DNA from 4 places in the Stenomitos rutilans genome. Region 1 is predicted to be linked to each of the others. Evidence: predicted binding sites of a transcription regulator. Region 1 holds the regulator's gene; each other region holds the start of a gene.
The links. The regulator NtcA, encoded in region 1, controls nitrogen genes in cyanobacteria. The targets are predictions, from matches to a motif close to TTTGTANNNNNNNNTACAAA.
Positions count from the first base shown of each region.

Region 2: a site for NtcA is predicted at 1,660-1,679, ahead of AC5JLP_RS11460 (ferredoxin--nitrite reductase). Genes of this name have one in related genera too.
Region 3: a site for NtcA is predicted at 1,883-1,902, ahead of AC5JLP_RS19085 (uracil-xanthine permease family protein). Genes of this name have one in related genera too.
Region 4: a site for NtcA is predicted at 1,301-1,320, ahead of AC5JLP_RS12855 (P-II family nitrogen regulator). Genes of this name have one in related genera too.

Region 1 is NZ_JCACKR010000062.1:8,200-11,334, reverse strand. Features, by position in the region: gene AC5JLP_RS10845 (DUF3084 family protein) at 1-901, opposite strand, end outside; gene ntcA (global nitrogen regulator NtcA) at 1,237-1,908, opposite strand; gene fabI (enoyl-ACP reductase FabI) at 2,073-3,107, shown strand.
Region 2 is NZ_JCACKR010000063.1:54,829-57,963, forward strand. Features, by position in the region: gene AC5JLP_RS11450 (folate/biopterin family MFS transporter) at 1-634, opposite strand, end outside; gene AC5JLP_RS11455 (nucleotidyltransferase family protein) at 910-1,473, opposite strand; gene AC5JLP_RS11460 (ferredoxin--nitrite reductase) at 1,838-3,135, shown strand, end outside.
Region 3 is NZ_JCACKR010000097.1:8,466-11,600, reverse strand. Features, by position in the region: gene AC5JLP_RS19090 (S-layer homology domain-containing protein) at 466-1,758, shown strand; gene AC5JLP_RS19085 (uracil-xanthine permease family protein) at 1,965-3,135, shown strand, end outside.
Region 4 is NZ_JCACKR010000070.1:69,320-72,454, forward strand. Features, by position in the region: gene AC5JLP_RS12845 (DUF3891 family protein) at 1-83, shown strand, start outside; gene AC5JLP_RS12850 (GAF domain-containing protein) at 185-748, shown strand; gene AC5JLP_RS12855 (P-II family nitrogen regulator) at 887-1,234, opposite strand; gene AC5JLP_RS12860 (hypothetical protein) at 1,407-1,985, opposite strand; gene queF (preQ(1) synthase) at 2,105-2,578, shown strand; gene AC5JLP_RS12870 (hypothetical protein) at 2,553-3,135, shown strand, end outside.

The DNA of each region.
Region 1 (3,135 bases):
CAATATAGTCCTGCCCGTCATCAATTTGTTCAATGAGTTGTTTCACATCTGCACTGGTGATCTGCACAATGCGATCGCGGGTTCCAGGTCGTACTAATCGAATAGCCGATTGATTGGCTTCACGAAGGAGTTGATCAATGGCTTGCTGCGCTGCTGCTGTGTTGGTAGTACGAATGCCGATCGATGCCAGCACCTGCCCTCGCAGAATTACCACATTGCCGATGCGTAACCCTTGTGCAGTTGATTGCAACGCTTGCACGCTTCTTGTCAAATCTTCTTGCTGCGTTTCCAGATCCTTAAGACGGGCTTCGCGCTGTTGAATAATTTGGTCTCTGGCGCGAATCTCCTGTTCTCGTTGCCCAATCACACGATCGCGTGCCGCTTGCAGTTGACCAATCTCCGATCGCAACCGCAGGGCTTGTGCAGAAACATTTGCCAATCGCCCCTGGGTGAGACTCAGTGCCGTTTGAATGCGAGCCGCTTCGGCCTGGGCTCGAGATCGTTCTGCGATCGCGCCTTTTAACGATTGATTGGTTTCGGCAAGCTGCTTTTTGGCAGACGCTCGATCGGAGCGCGATTTTGTCAATTCTCGTTCGATTTGCCCTTTTTGAATTCTCGCTTCTTCCAACTCAGTCCGAGTGTTTCGCAGTCGGCGTTGAATGGTGCCTAACTCAAACACTCCGGTACGCAGTTGGTTGCTGGCAGCAAACAAGACGCCCAGAGTCGAAGCCGAAATTAGAATTCCCGTAATAATGGTGACCAACGTTGCCGTCTTGCGGGGACGCAGCTTAAACAAGCTAAGACGAGCTTTACCAACACGAGTGCCGATGCGATCGCCCAATGTGGCAATGACCGCACCAAGTATCAGCACTGCCAAAATCAGAATTTCCCCGCCGGACACACTTACACTCCCAAAGGCCCCTGTTTCACAACCCTGATGAAGCTGTTGGAGCGAATTCACATACAGCGTACCTCAAGTCGTTAAATTTTGTTGTGCGTTGCTAAATTTGTAACTTGCGATGATGAGAAAGAGACGTTTGAAGTTGGCTTAGTGGCAGTTTTCAGCTTTCAGCCGTCAGCTTTAAAGCCCTCTGCCTTTTACTTTTAGGATTTACGCAAGAGCGGTCATCTTTCGCCCTCCTAGCCCCTAATTCTGAGAGAACCGAGCCAATTAAAGCCCCGAAGGATCGAGGATTTGGGGACCAAATGCGTAAGTCCTAACCTTCTTCCTTTTTCCTACGTAAACTGCTGACTCAATGTCACTGGGTTATGCACAGTGATTTTTTTCTTGTGGATGGAGATCATCTTGTCTTGCCGCAGATCGCCGAGTAAGCGAGTTACCGTCACGCGGGTAGACCCGATTGCCTCTGCGATCGCCTGGTGAGACAGCTTAAGGTCGATCGTAATACCATCGTTGGTCGGCACGCCAAAGTCACGACATAGAATGAGCAAGAAACTCACCAACCGAGAACCCATGTCTCGATGCGCTAGAGTTTCGATCATCATCTCAGTTTGCAAAATGCGAGACGACAAGCCGCGCAGCAGAATCATCGACAGCTCAGGGTTATCTTTAAGTGCTTTTTCTACCTGCTCGATTGGCACTGACAGCAACTCAACGGAGGTAAACGCAACGGCATGATAAAAGCGATCGGATTTATGTCCTGTAATTAGCGATAGCACACCAAAAACGCTATTTTCTCGTAAGAGTGCAACGGTGATTTCTTCCCCTGCTTCATACACTCTAGAAAGCTTGACCGCGCCTCGCAGCAAAAAATACACACGTTCTGCTGGGTCGCCTGGAAAGAAGATGGTTTTACCCCGTTCAAACGTCTCGACAACGGGTGGAAAGGCCCCTCCACCTATCTGACGAAATACAGATGCTAGCGGTCTATCTTGCGTCACTACCATATCCCCTTACCTGGTGCCCAAGAAACTGCTCAGCCTTGCCCCAAACGAAACACCGATAAAGTGTTTGTAGCTTAGAACACTTAAACTCACTCCGAGCTGCTTTTTTGTGCCTGATGTTACACATTTCTCTTTGATCGCCACATTGAGCACCTTACAGCAGCTATTTGTCTCTAAGTAAGACTACTTCTAGCTATGCTGCTGACCCAGAGGCAAAAGCAATAACTGCTTCAAGGTATCTCAACTACAGCAGATCGGCTCAACAAATTCGCTCGATCGCTCCTAAAACCGAGTTGTACGTCTCGCTTGTGAGTGGGCAGTCAAAAAGCACCACTCTATGCGCTACCCGTTGTGTCCCATCTTTGAGTATTCTTGAAGCACTCTTACTGTTGCTGTTGAAGATAGTCGCTATGCTAGACCTGACTGGAAAAAATGCTCTTGTGACAGGCATTGCTAACAATCGTTCGATCGCCTGGGGCATTGCCCAGCAGCTTCACAAAGCAGGCGCAAACATTGGCGTTACCTACCTACCAGACGATAAAGGTCGGTTTGAAAAAAAAGTGGCTGAGCTAGTAGAACCTTTGCAGCCTAGCCTTTTTGTGCCTTGCAACGTTCAGGATGACGCCCAAGTTGAAGAAACCTTCACGACTGTAAAAAAACAGTGGGGCAAGCTAGATATCTTGATTCATTGCCTTGCCTTCGCCAATAAAGAAGATTTGACCGGAAATTTTGTGAATACCTCTCGTGATGGCTTCGCGACCGCGTTAGATATCAGCGCTTACTCATTGGTAAAGCTGTGTGCTGCCGCAAAACCGCTAATGACTGAAGGTGGCAGCATTGTAACCCTCACATACATTGGGGGGGCACGCGTGATCCCCAATTACAACGTGATGGGCATTGCGAAAGCTGCGTTAGAAATGAATGTCCGTTATCTCGCTGCTGATGTGGGGCCGCACAATATTCGAGTCAATGCCATTTCAGCGGGGCCTATCCGCACGCTTGCCTCTTCTGCTGTAGGTGGCATTTTGGACATGATTCATCACGTTGAGGAGGTTGCCCCCCTCCGACGAACCGTGACGCAGATCGAAGTGGGTAACGCCGCCACGTTTCTTTGCAGCGACCTAGCAAGCGGCATCACGGGCCAAATTCTGTATGTGGATGCAGGCTATGAAGTGATGGGTATGTCAGAAACAAAGGGCTAAAGACTGTAGTTTACTTCTGCGAAGCAGT
Region 2 (3,135 bases), on a different contig from region 1:
TTTCGGTGATCAACCATGCCACCAGGGAAACAATCAGTGGAAAGGTTGCCGTAATCCCAAAAACCGTGCGAGTGCTAAAGTTTTGCAGTAAAGAGCCGCTGAAATAGGCTGTGAGAATGCCACCAAGCGCTGAGGTACCCCAGCAAAGCGACTGGAGTGAGCCAGCCTTACCAAGGGACTCGCCCCGCGCCCGTTCCACAACCAGGGAATCCACAATGACATCGCTAAAGGCAACGGAGAGCGAACCCAGCGCGATCGCCGCTGTTGCAGCCCAGGCAGAATGGACGATCGTTGACAAAGCCACCCAGGAAAGCACTCCTAGTAAGCCTGACAAAATTAAATATGGTCGTCGTCGGTAGCCAAGAATCGGTAAACCGTCCGAGATAAAGCCGAACAATGGCTTCACCATCCACGGTAGAGCCGCAATCCCAGCCAAAGCAGACACCTCAGCCGGACTCAGCCCCAGTTCATCCTTCAAAAAGAAGCTGACCGCCAAACGCGCTAACCCCAGAATGCCCTGTACAAAATACACCAGCAAAATGGCAATCAGCTCGGCGCTTGGTTCATTCCCCAAAAAGATCTTCTCGGTGAACGATGCTTTCAGTCTGGCTAAACCAGTTGTGGAAACAATCATTGATAATTTGTTACAAACGTTTATCAATTCAGCCCCTATCATAACGCTTGATTACAGGAGAGGCACTGTTTACTCTTTCAAGCTGCCCAATTTGCGTTCATGGTGATACATTTTCTTCTTGATTGCGTCAGCGTTGAGCATGCCAGCATTGACAAACATCTCTAAGAGCCTTGCCAGTAAAGCTGATTTTTGCATGACGGCTAAATTTGAAGAAGTGTGAACATCAAGAGCAACTATTACGTTATGTAAACGAAATTTGACGAATGGCTCTTCACTTACCTGTCTGAATGAACTTGCAAACAGGCACATTTTTCCAGAAATGATGCCGCCTTACGCTCTGCATCGGGATTGTGGGTATGGGCTGGAGTGGGTCGGATGATGCCGTTGAAGAGATCGTCCAAATCGTAGGGAGTGAAATAGTGCCACACCCCCTGAGCATTGCAGCGCACGCCGATCGCTGTTGCTGTATGAAGCCAGTCGGCAATGCCATCCTCAGTGCTTCTGTAGGGTCTGCGACCAGCACGCCAACGGGCAAAGCTGGCCTGGTTCTTGACATCAAACACGTAGTCAGGAAAGTGCCCGGTCAGAATTGCTTTCGCTACCAATTCTTGATCACGGTTCCCCTGCGCGTCAAAAAACGCCAGATCAAAATCTTTAATGGTCAAGGCACAGTTGCGTCCAAAGCGCGATCGCCACACCGTATTCCGCACAGCCCCTCCTGCCAACCACCAATCGGGTAAATGAAGCTGAGCCATTGCTGGCAGCACCATGCCAACAGGCGATGCAGCCAAAATCTGGTGGAGGCGATCGGATAAGGGATGAATTAAGGACTTAGGCATTGATTAAAACTTCGGAGGTTTAGGCAACAACATTGGCTAGTTGCTTGTTTTTGGGTTCAATCCTTCGAGGTTCGGGTAAGCCCATAGGGCTTAAATCTAGAGGCTGTTTTGCACTAGAGGCTGTTCTGCACTAGAGGATGCTAAGGCCGCATCACACCGATGCAAAAAATTCATAAACAGAAATGTTTTGTGACTAAAGATACGAATTTTTGTGAATAGCCAGCTTACGTTAACTTCAACAAGCGCATGCAAAGTAAATCAGTTGCTGAACAGAATTTGGTTGACGCTGAACAATCTGGTTTGTTTTTAGCTGATTTCATAGGTACAAGCATAGCTTGAAGTGCAGACCCAAGGGACAAGTCTTATGACCAGCACAGTGCCAGCAACGAGTCTCAATAAGTTTGAAAAACTCAAAGCTGAGAAAGATGGTTTGGCCGTCAAGGCAGAGCTAGAGCATTTTGCTCAAATTGGCTGGGAAGCGATGGATGAAACCGATCGCGACCACCGTTTGAAATGGATGGGTGTCTTTTTTCGTCCGGTGACTCCTGGCAAGTTTATGATGCGGTTGCGCCTGCCCTGCGGCATTCTGACCAGTGCCCAGATGCGTGTGCTGGCAGAGGTTGTGCAGCGCTACGGCGATGATGGGAATGCCGACATTACAACACGCCAAAACTTGCAGCTACGGGGCATTCGCATTGAAGATGTGCCGGATATTTTCCGTCGGTTTGAAGCCGTGGGGCTGACCAGCATTCAGTCTGGGATGGATAACGTGCGTAACATCACGGGTTCACCTGTAGCAGGTATTGATGCGGATGAACTGATTGACACGCGCGATTTGATTCACCAGGTGCAAGACCTGATTACCAGCAAGGGGCAGGGCAATCCAACCTTTTCCAATCTGCCGCGCAAGTTCAATATTGCGATCGCAGGCTGTCGTGATAACTCCGTGCATGCGGAAATTAACGACATCGCCTTTGTCCCTGCCTATAAAGAGGGCAACCTGGGCTTCAATGTGCTGGTTGGGGGCTTCTTTTCGGGCAAACGATGTGAAGCCGCGATTCCTCTAAACGTATGGGTTTCACCCGATCAGGTCGTCGCGTTTTGCGAGGCCATTTTGATTGTCTATCGAGACCACGGCTTACGGGCCAATCGCCAAAAAGCGCGCCTCATGTGGCTCATTGACGAATGGGGCGTAGAAAAACTTCGTGCTGCCGTGGCAACGCAGATGGGTCAAACGCTGCAAAGCGAGGCCGAAAAGGATGAAATTCTTTGGGAGAAACGCGACCACATTGGCGTGTATGCTCAGAAGCAACTGGGGCTGAACTATGTCGGACTCCATGTGCCGATCGGTCGCTTATTTGCCGCCGATATGTTTGACCTGGCGCGGTTGGCTGACGTGTATGGCAGCGGTGAGATTCGGCTCACGGTGGAACAGAATGTCATCTTGCCAAACGTGCCCGATTCTCGCCTAGAGTCACTGCTGCAAGAGCCTTTGCTGACCAAGTTTTCGATTAAACCTGCAACGCTTTCTCGATCGCTTGTTTCCTGCACGGGTAGCCAGTTTTGCAATTTTGCCCTGATTGAAACGAAGAATCGCGCCCTGGCCTTAATCAGCGAACTGGAAGCTGAGTTAGATACTCCCAACCACGTCCGGATTCATTG
Region 3 (3,135 bases), on a different contig from region 1:
TCCATTAATCTACCGTATCGTTCTGATAGCTCATTACCCTGAAGCGTGGCGTGTTTTCGCAACCTGGCGAAGTACTGAGAGAGACACAAACCCGGTGATGAACGTCTTGCTTCAGCCCAGTCGATAAGATCTCGCTTTCTTCCTGTTAAGTGCAACCTTTGCAGGTCTTTCCGACTTTAGGCAAAGGGTGATTGTCGCTTTTGGCTTTCGTTGGGGCACTTTAGGGCAGGTCGATCCGGATGCATCAAATGTCCTGGGAACAAAGTCATAGTATTGCGGTCAGGGATTAATAAGTGATCAATGGCTTTGCTATCCAAACCAAGTTATCAACTTGCACGCACAGGCCACAGTTGCATCATCCATTCTTGTTGACCGTATAGATAAACGCTCACAAGGAAACTGCTTTTTACCATCGCTCATACGTCTTGTTCATCAGTATCGCTTCAGCGTTTACGGAGTTTTTTTATGTCTCATGTTCGTCATTGGTCTTCAGCAAGTGCAGTACTGCTGGCAGTGGGTCTGACCTCCAGCGCCATTGCACCGTTTGTCGTTTCGGCTCCTGCCAGTGCCGCCAACTTTTCCGATACTCGATCGCACTGGGCGCGCCCCTTCATCGACACGCTGGCTGACAGGCAGATTATTGCAGGCTTCCCCGATGGCACATTCAAACCCGATGCGCCCGTGACTCGTGCTCAGTTTGCCGCGATCGTCAAAAACGCGTTTAGTAACGGTGCGGTGCGGGGCTCGCGTGGGTTTGGTGATGTTCCCAACACCTATTGGGGTGCAGCGGCGATCGGCAAAGCGTATGAAACGGGCTTTATGAGTGGCTATCCGGATGGAGCCTTTAAACCAGAACAGCAAATTCCGAAAGTACAGGTATTGGTTGCCCTGTCCAGCGGTTTGAACTTCACGCCTGCACGCGCTGCCGATACAACTCTGGCAACGTTTAGAGATGGCGGCGAAATTCCTGCTTATGCAAGAACTGGCGTGGCAGCAGCGGCAGAGCGGGATGTGGTGGTCAATTACCCCAACGTCAGCTTCCTCAACCCGAATGAAACCGCGACCCGCGCCGATGTTGCGGCCTACATCTATCAGACGTTGGTGAATCAGGGCAAACTTCCCCCGATCGCCACCAGCGAAGGTGCAAACAACTACATTGCTCGACTCAACGGCAGCACGCCAACCACAGGCGGTAATAATCCCACACCAACCACTCCTCAAACGGCGCTGAATCCTCGTTATTTGGTGCCACAAGGAACATCGTTTGGCATTCGCTACCTCGGTTCGCAAAAAATTGTGGTAGCTCCTGGCGAAACCATCAATAATCTGACGCTACGAGTCGTGGATGATCTCAAGAATCCGCAAGGGCAAATTGTGGTGCCGAGAGATAGCGATATTGTCGGTCAACTGATTCCAGTGACCAGTAATGGACAAGTCTTGGGCACTCAGTTTATTGCTCAACGGGTGACGATCGGCAACCAATCCTATCCTTTCAGTGCGCGATCACAGGTGGTGAACGGACAACCCGTAACCCAAAACACTAGCCCTGGCACGCTCAAAGATGCAGCAACCTCTGCGGCAACAAGCGCGGTACTGGCAACCATTTTGGGACAAAAGATTGATCTGGGTAACATTCTGGCGGGTGCCACGGGTGGACAACCTGCTAGCCAATCGCAAACTCCTCAAAACGTAATCTTGATTGACCCCTCTGCTGATCTGCGCTTGACAGTGAGCAACGATTTCTACGCCAATCCATAGTTGGCTGTTGGGCGATCGCCGCTCTAGTTGATCGCGTTGGAACACAAACCCCGACATGCATTCGTGCAGTTGGGGTTTTTAGCATTTATTCCACTACAAAGGTACGTGGGCACCCAACAATTGCTATGTATCTTAGATTGCAAAACGCAACAGCTAGATTTGTTTGCATACAGTATATTGATTCATCGTTCTTCACCTATAGCTGTATGACACAAACAAATACCGATCTTGCCTTAGAAGATGCTCAAAGGGACGATCGCCCCCTCAGACGCTCAGAACTCATTTACGGTTTGACAGACAAACCTCCGATTGGAGAAGCTATTTTTGTCGCTTTTCAGCATGTGCTGGCGGCCTTTGTCGGTATTATTACGCCTCCCATCATTATTTGCAGCAGCCTGGGCTTGGATGCTGCAAATACGAGCTATTTGATTAGCATGTCGCTGTTTGCCTCTGGGATTTGCACCTTTATTCAATGTAAAAAAATTGGTCCTGTTGGGTCAGGTTTGCTCAGTCTTCAGGGCACAAGCTTTGCGTTTCTTGGGCCCATTTTAGGCGTTGGTACTGTTGCCTTGCAGGGCGGCAAAACACCCGAACAGGCGCTAGCGCTCATTTTTGGCGTTTGCTTCTTTGGCTCGTTTGTGGAAATCATTCTGAGCCGCTTTCTGCATTTGATGAATAAAATCATCACGCCCGTCGTGTCTGGAACGGTTGTAATGATTATTGGTCTAGGTTTGATCAAGACTGGCATCATCAGTCTGGCGGGCGGGGCGGGTGCTTTGGCTAAAAATGATGGTTCCTTTGGCAGTTGGCAAAATTTGGCGCTTGGCAGCACTGTGCTACTGATTGTTGTCGTCCTCACCCTGGCAAAGAATCGGTTTTTGCGGATGGGCGCGATCGCGATCGGGCTGGCAGTGGGTTATGTCATCTCGCTCTTTTTGGGCATTGTCAATTTCAGCGCGTTGAGCACACTGCCTGTCTTCAGCTTGCCCATTCCATTCCGCTATGGCATGAGCTTTGATTGGGCGGCATTTGCTCCGTTTATCCTCCTGTATGTGCTAACTGCAATTGAAACAGTTGGCGACTTGACTGCAACCTCTGCTGTTTCAGGTGAACCTGTGAAGGGGGCGCTTTACGTCCGACGTATTAAAGGTGGAGTACTGGGCGATGGTGTTAACTCGCTCATTGCCGCTGTGTTAAACACCTTCCCAAATACCACTTTTAGCCAAAATAACGGTGTGATCCAAATGACAGGGGTTGGTAGCCGTTATGTAGGCTTCTTTGTGGCAGGGATTTTTGCCATTTTGGGCTTGCTTCCTATTGTGGGCGGTGTGTTTCAAGCCATTCCTCAGCCTGTGTTGGGCGGTGCCACGCTGGTGA
Region 4 (3,135 bases), on a different contig from region 1:
TAAAACACTCCCCACGTAAGCTCCTGGAATGGGCGTTTGTGAAAGAAGCCTCTGAAACGATGCAGGAAAACCCGTTGAGTTGATTGCTAGACATGGGCCTTGATAGTGTACAAATCCCCATTCTGTAGGGGCACTGCATGTTAAGTCCTTCAGGAAATTGTCCACACATTTGAAACACAGACTGATGACCGATTTCGTTCCGCCAGTAATTACCCAAATTCTTACGACTTCACCAACGCCTGAAGCACTCTTTAAAGCTCTCATGCCAGCCATAGGAGAGTTCTTAGACTGCGATCGCTGCTTTCTTTACCTGCGCGATCCAGCCACGTGCTTAGGCAGAGTCCCCTTTTACTGGATACGCCATGCCGCTATCCCTATCATCTACGACAAAGCCTGGAAGCGAGAGCCAGTTTCCCTACCGGATGAAGATCCGATGTTTGCCGCCGCTTTACGAACAGATCCATCGATCTTTGTTGAGGATGTTGAAACCGCCAGCCCGGACGTTTTAAGTCAAGTGTTCGAGCGTCGAAGCTTTGGGCATCGGGCTTTAATTCATGCTCACCTGTGCCAGCACAACCAGCTTTGGGGCGTTTTGCAACCTTGCCTGTTTGAGCGTCCAAGGCAATGGACAGCAGTAGAAAGGCAAGTCATCAATCAGATCGTTCTAGCCATCATGCCTAAAGCGATCGCGTATATTAAAGCGGCTACTGAGGGCTTGTTAATCACTGCCATGCCTGAGAGCAAGTAGTATAAGCATTTTGAAAGCAGGTATCCGCTCTTACCCCACTTTTGGAAGCAGCAAACGACCTCCAAACACGCTCCCATAGAATTTAGCAGCCCAAGCATGCTCAGGCTGCTAGCAGCTTGAAGACTTTGCTAGCGAACACTAGATCGCTTCCAAGTTCTTCTCTCCTGTACGAATACGAATGATTTGATCGACTGGGGTAATAAAGATTTTGCCGTCCCCAATTTCACCTGTGCGGGCAGCGACAATAATTTTTTCGACTACCATATCAATCTGGTCATCTTCAACCACGATCTCCACTTTCAGCTTTTGCAAAAACTCAACCGTGTACTCAGAGCCACGATAGCGCTCCGTTTGCCCTTTCTGTCGCCCAAAGCCTCTGACCTCGGAAACGGTCATACCCACAATGCCAGCGTTGACTAAAGCGATTTTGACTTCATCAAGCTTGAAAGGACGAATAATTGCTTCAACCTTTTTCAATTCCCACACTCCTTGTTTTATCGACGCGGTCAATTGTCCAGCAAGACACTTTTTATCACCGTCAAAAGCGTCCGTTTTGTAGACAAAGATACAATTTTTCGTAACGTGTTGCGATGCTTTGGCAAAAGCAGGATGGGAGCGACTGGCTAGAAGACAGTCGATCGACCGTCATACCAAGGTTTCAGCGCGAAGGCAAGAGTGGGCGTACGATAAAAAAGCCTGTCCCAAAAGCCGTCACAATAATGAAGCAGATGACGATCGCCAACCACCAACCACCCATTTCGGCATTCCGCTCTTTAGAAGCTGCCTGACGGAGTTTGCCTTCCTGTTCTGTAAAGAGCGATCGAGGGGCGGTTGCTCCGGTTTCCAGTGCCTCTGGCGTAACGGCATTAGACGCATTCGTTGGCGCAGCAGGCGGCTGAAAGTGCAGCTCTAACCCCTGCAAGGCTGAAGGCGAAACGGATGCTTGATGTGCAGGTAACTGATTTGCAGGCAAATGGGCATCAGCCGTCTGTCGAAGCTGTAAAGCAGACTGCACCACTCGCTCAATTTCGACCCGCAACTGCTGATTCTGTTGAGACAACTGCTGGTTTTGAACGGTGAGTGACTCCATTTTTGCCTGTGCGGCCTTGAGTTCAGTGGCAACTTCTCGATACAGTGAAATAGGCACTGACGGAGCCTGAGGGTTAATGGGTGCTTTTGGCACACTGGATGCTTGAGCCTTTCGCGGAGGCTGTTTGGCGTTTATTCTAGATGTCATAGGTCTACGTCGGAACGCTAGAGTCGATAAACTACGCTCAGAATAGCCGCAATTAGAAGAATCGAAGCAAAATTCGTCAAGAACTTCTCGAAAATCTGCCCATTACTTTACGCATGACCATGAGCCATCCCGAAACGCAGCAATTTTCGTCACCTGAATCTAGTCTCTCGGATGAAGCTTCTGAGCTCAAGTATGGTGAGCGTCATATTGCCGAAGGCCAACTCATCACGTTCCCCAATCCCCGACCAGGACGGCGTTACGACATTCACATCACGCTGCCAGAGTTTACCTGCAAGTGCCCCTTTTCCGGCTACCCAGACTTTGCGACCATTTATCTCTCCTATGTGCCCAACCAACGGGTCGTGGAACTGAAAGCCATCAAGCTGTATATCAATAGCTACCGCGATCGCTACATCTCCCACGAAGAATCCGTCAACCAAATCCTGGATGATTTCGTTGCCACCTGCGATCCCCTGGAGGTGAAAATCAAAGGCGATTTCTTACCGCGTGGCAATGTCCATACGGTGATTGAGGTCGAGCACAAGAAAGAAATGTACCAGGCAACTGATGGCAAAAATCGGAGACAACGTTGATCCACAGGAATTGCAGTCTTTTACTAAGAATGTGCATCCTTACTTTGAATCATTGGCTGCACAGCCTTTAATCGGCTGGATGTTAGCCGCGACGATATACCTTGTCTTACTGCTAGCGACTCTGGTTGCTGTAGCTTTTACTGTCATTTGGTGTTTGAAAGCGATTTCAGAGGCAAACGCTTGGGCTAAGTTTGTGATCGGAGCAGTGGTTGGAGCATCAGTCGGGACTTTGCTGCTGTTTGTGGCGCTCAGCTTATATTGGGCTGTAGAAAACGCGGATGACTCAGAACGATTTTATGGCATCTCGATCGCTCCAGTTTTGGGCGGCGGAATCGGAGCGATTGGGGGTGCGATCGTCGCTGCAACGGTTGGAACTTACTATCTAGAAGTGATTACGGCTACCGATCGGGGCAGAGTTTTAATTGGTATCCTAATCGGGGCACTAGCAGGAACGGTTACACTCGTTTGTTTAAGGACTGTGCATGAAACAAGCTCAGAGTTCTTCAGCTTTCTCCAGTTAGAAAATTTATATCGTGACAAAGCTAAATTGCCAAGAT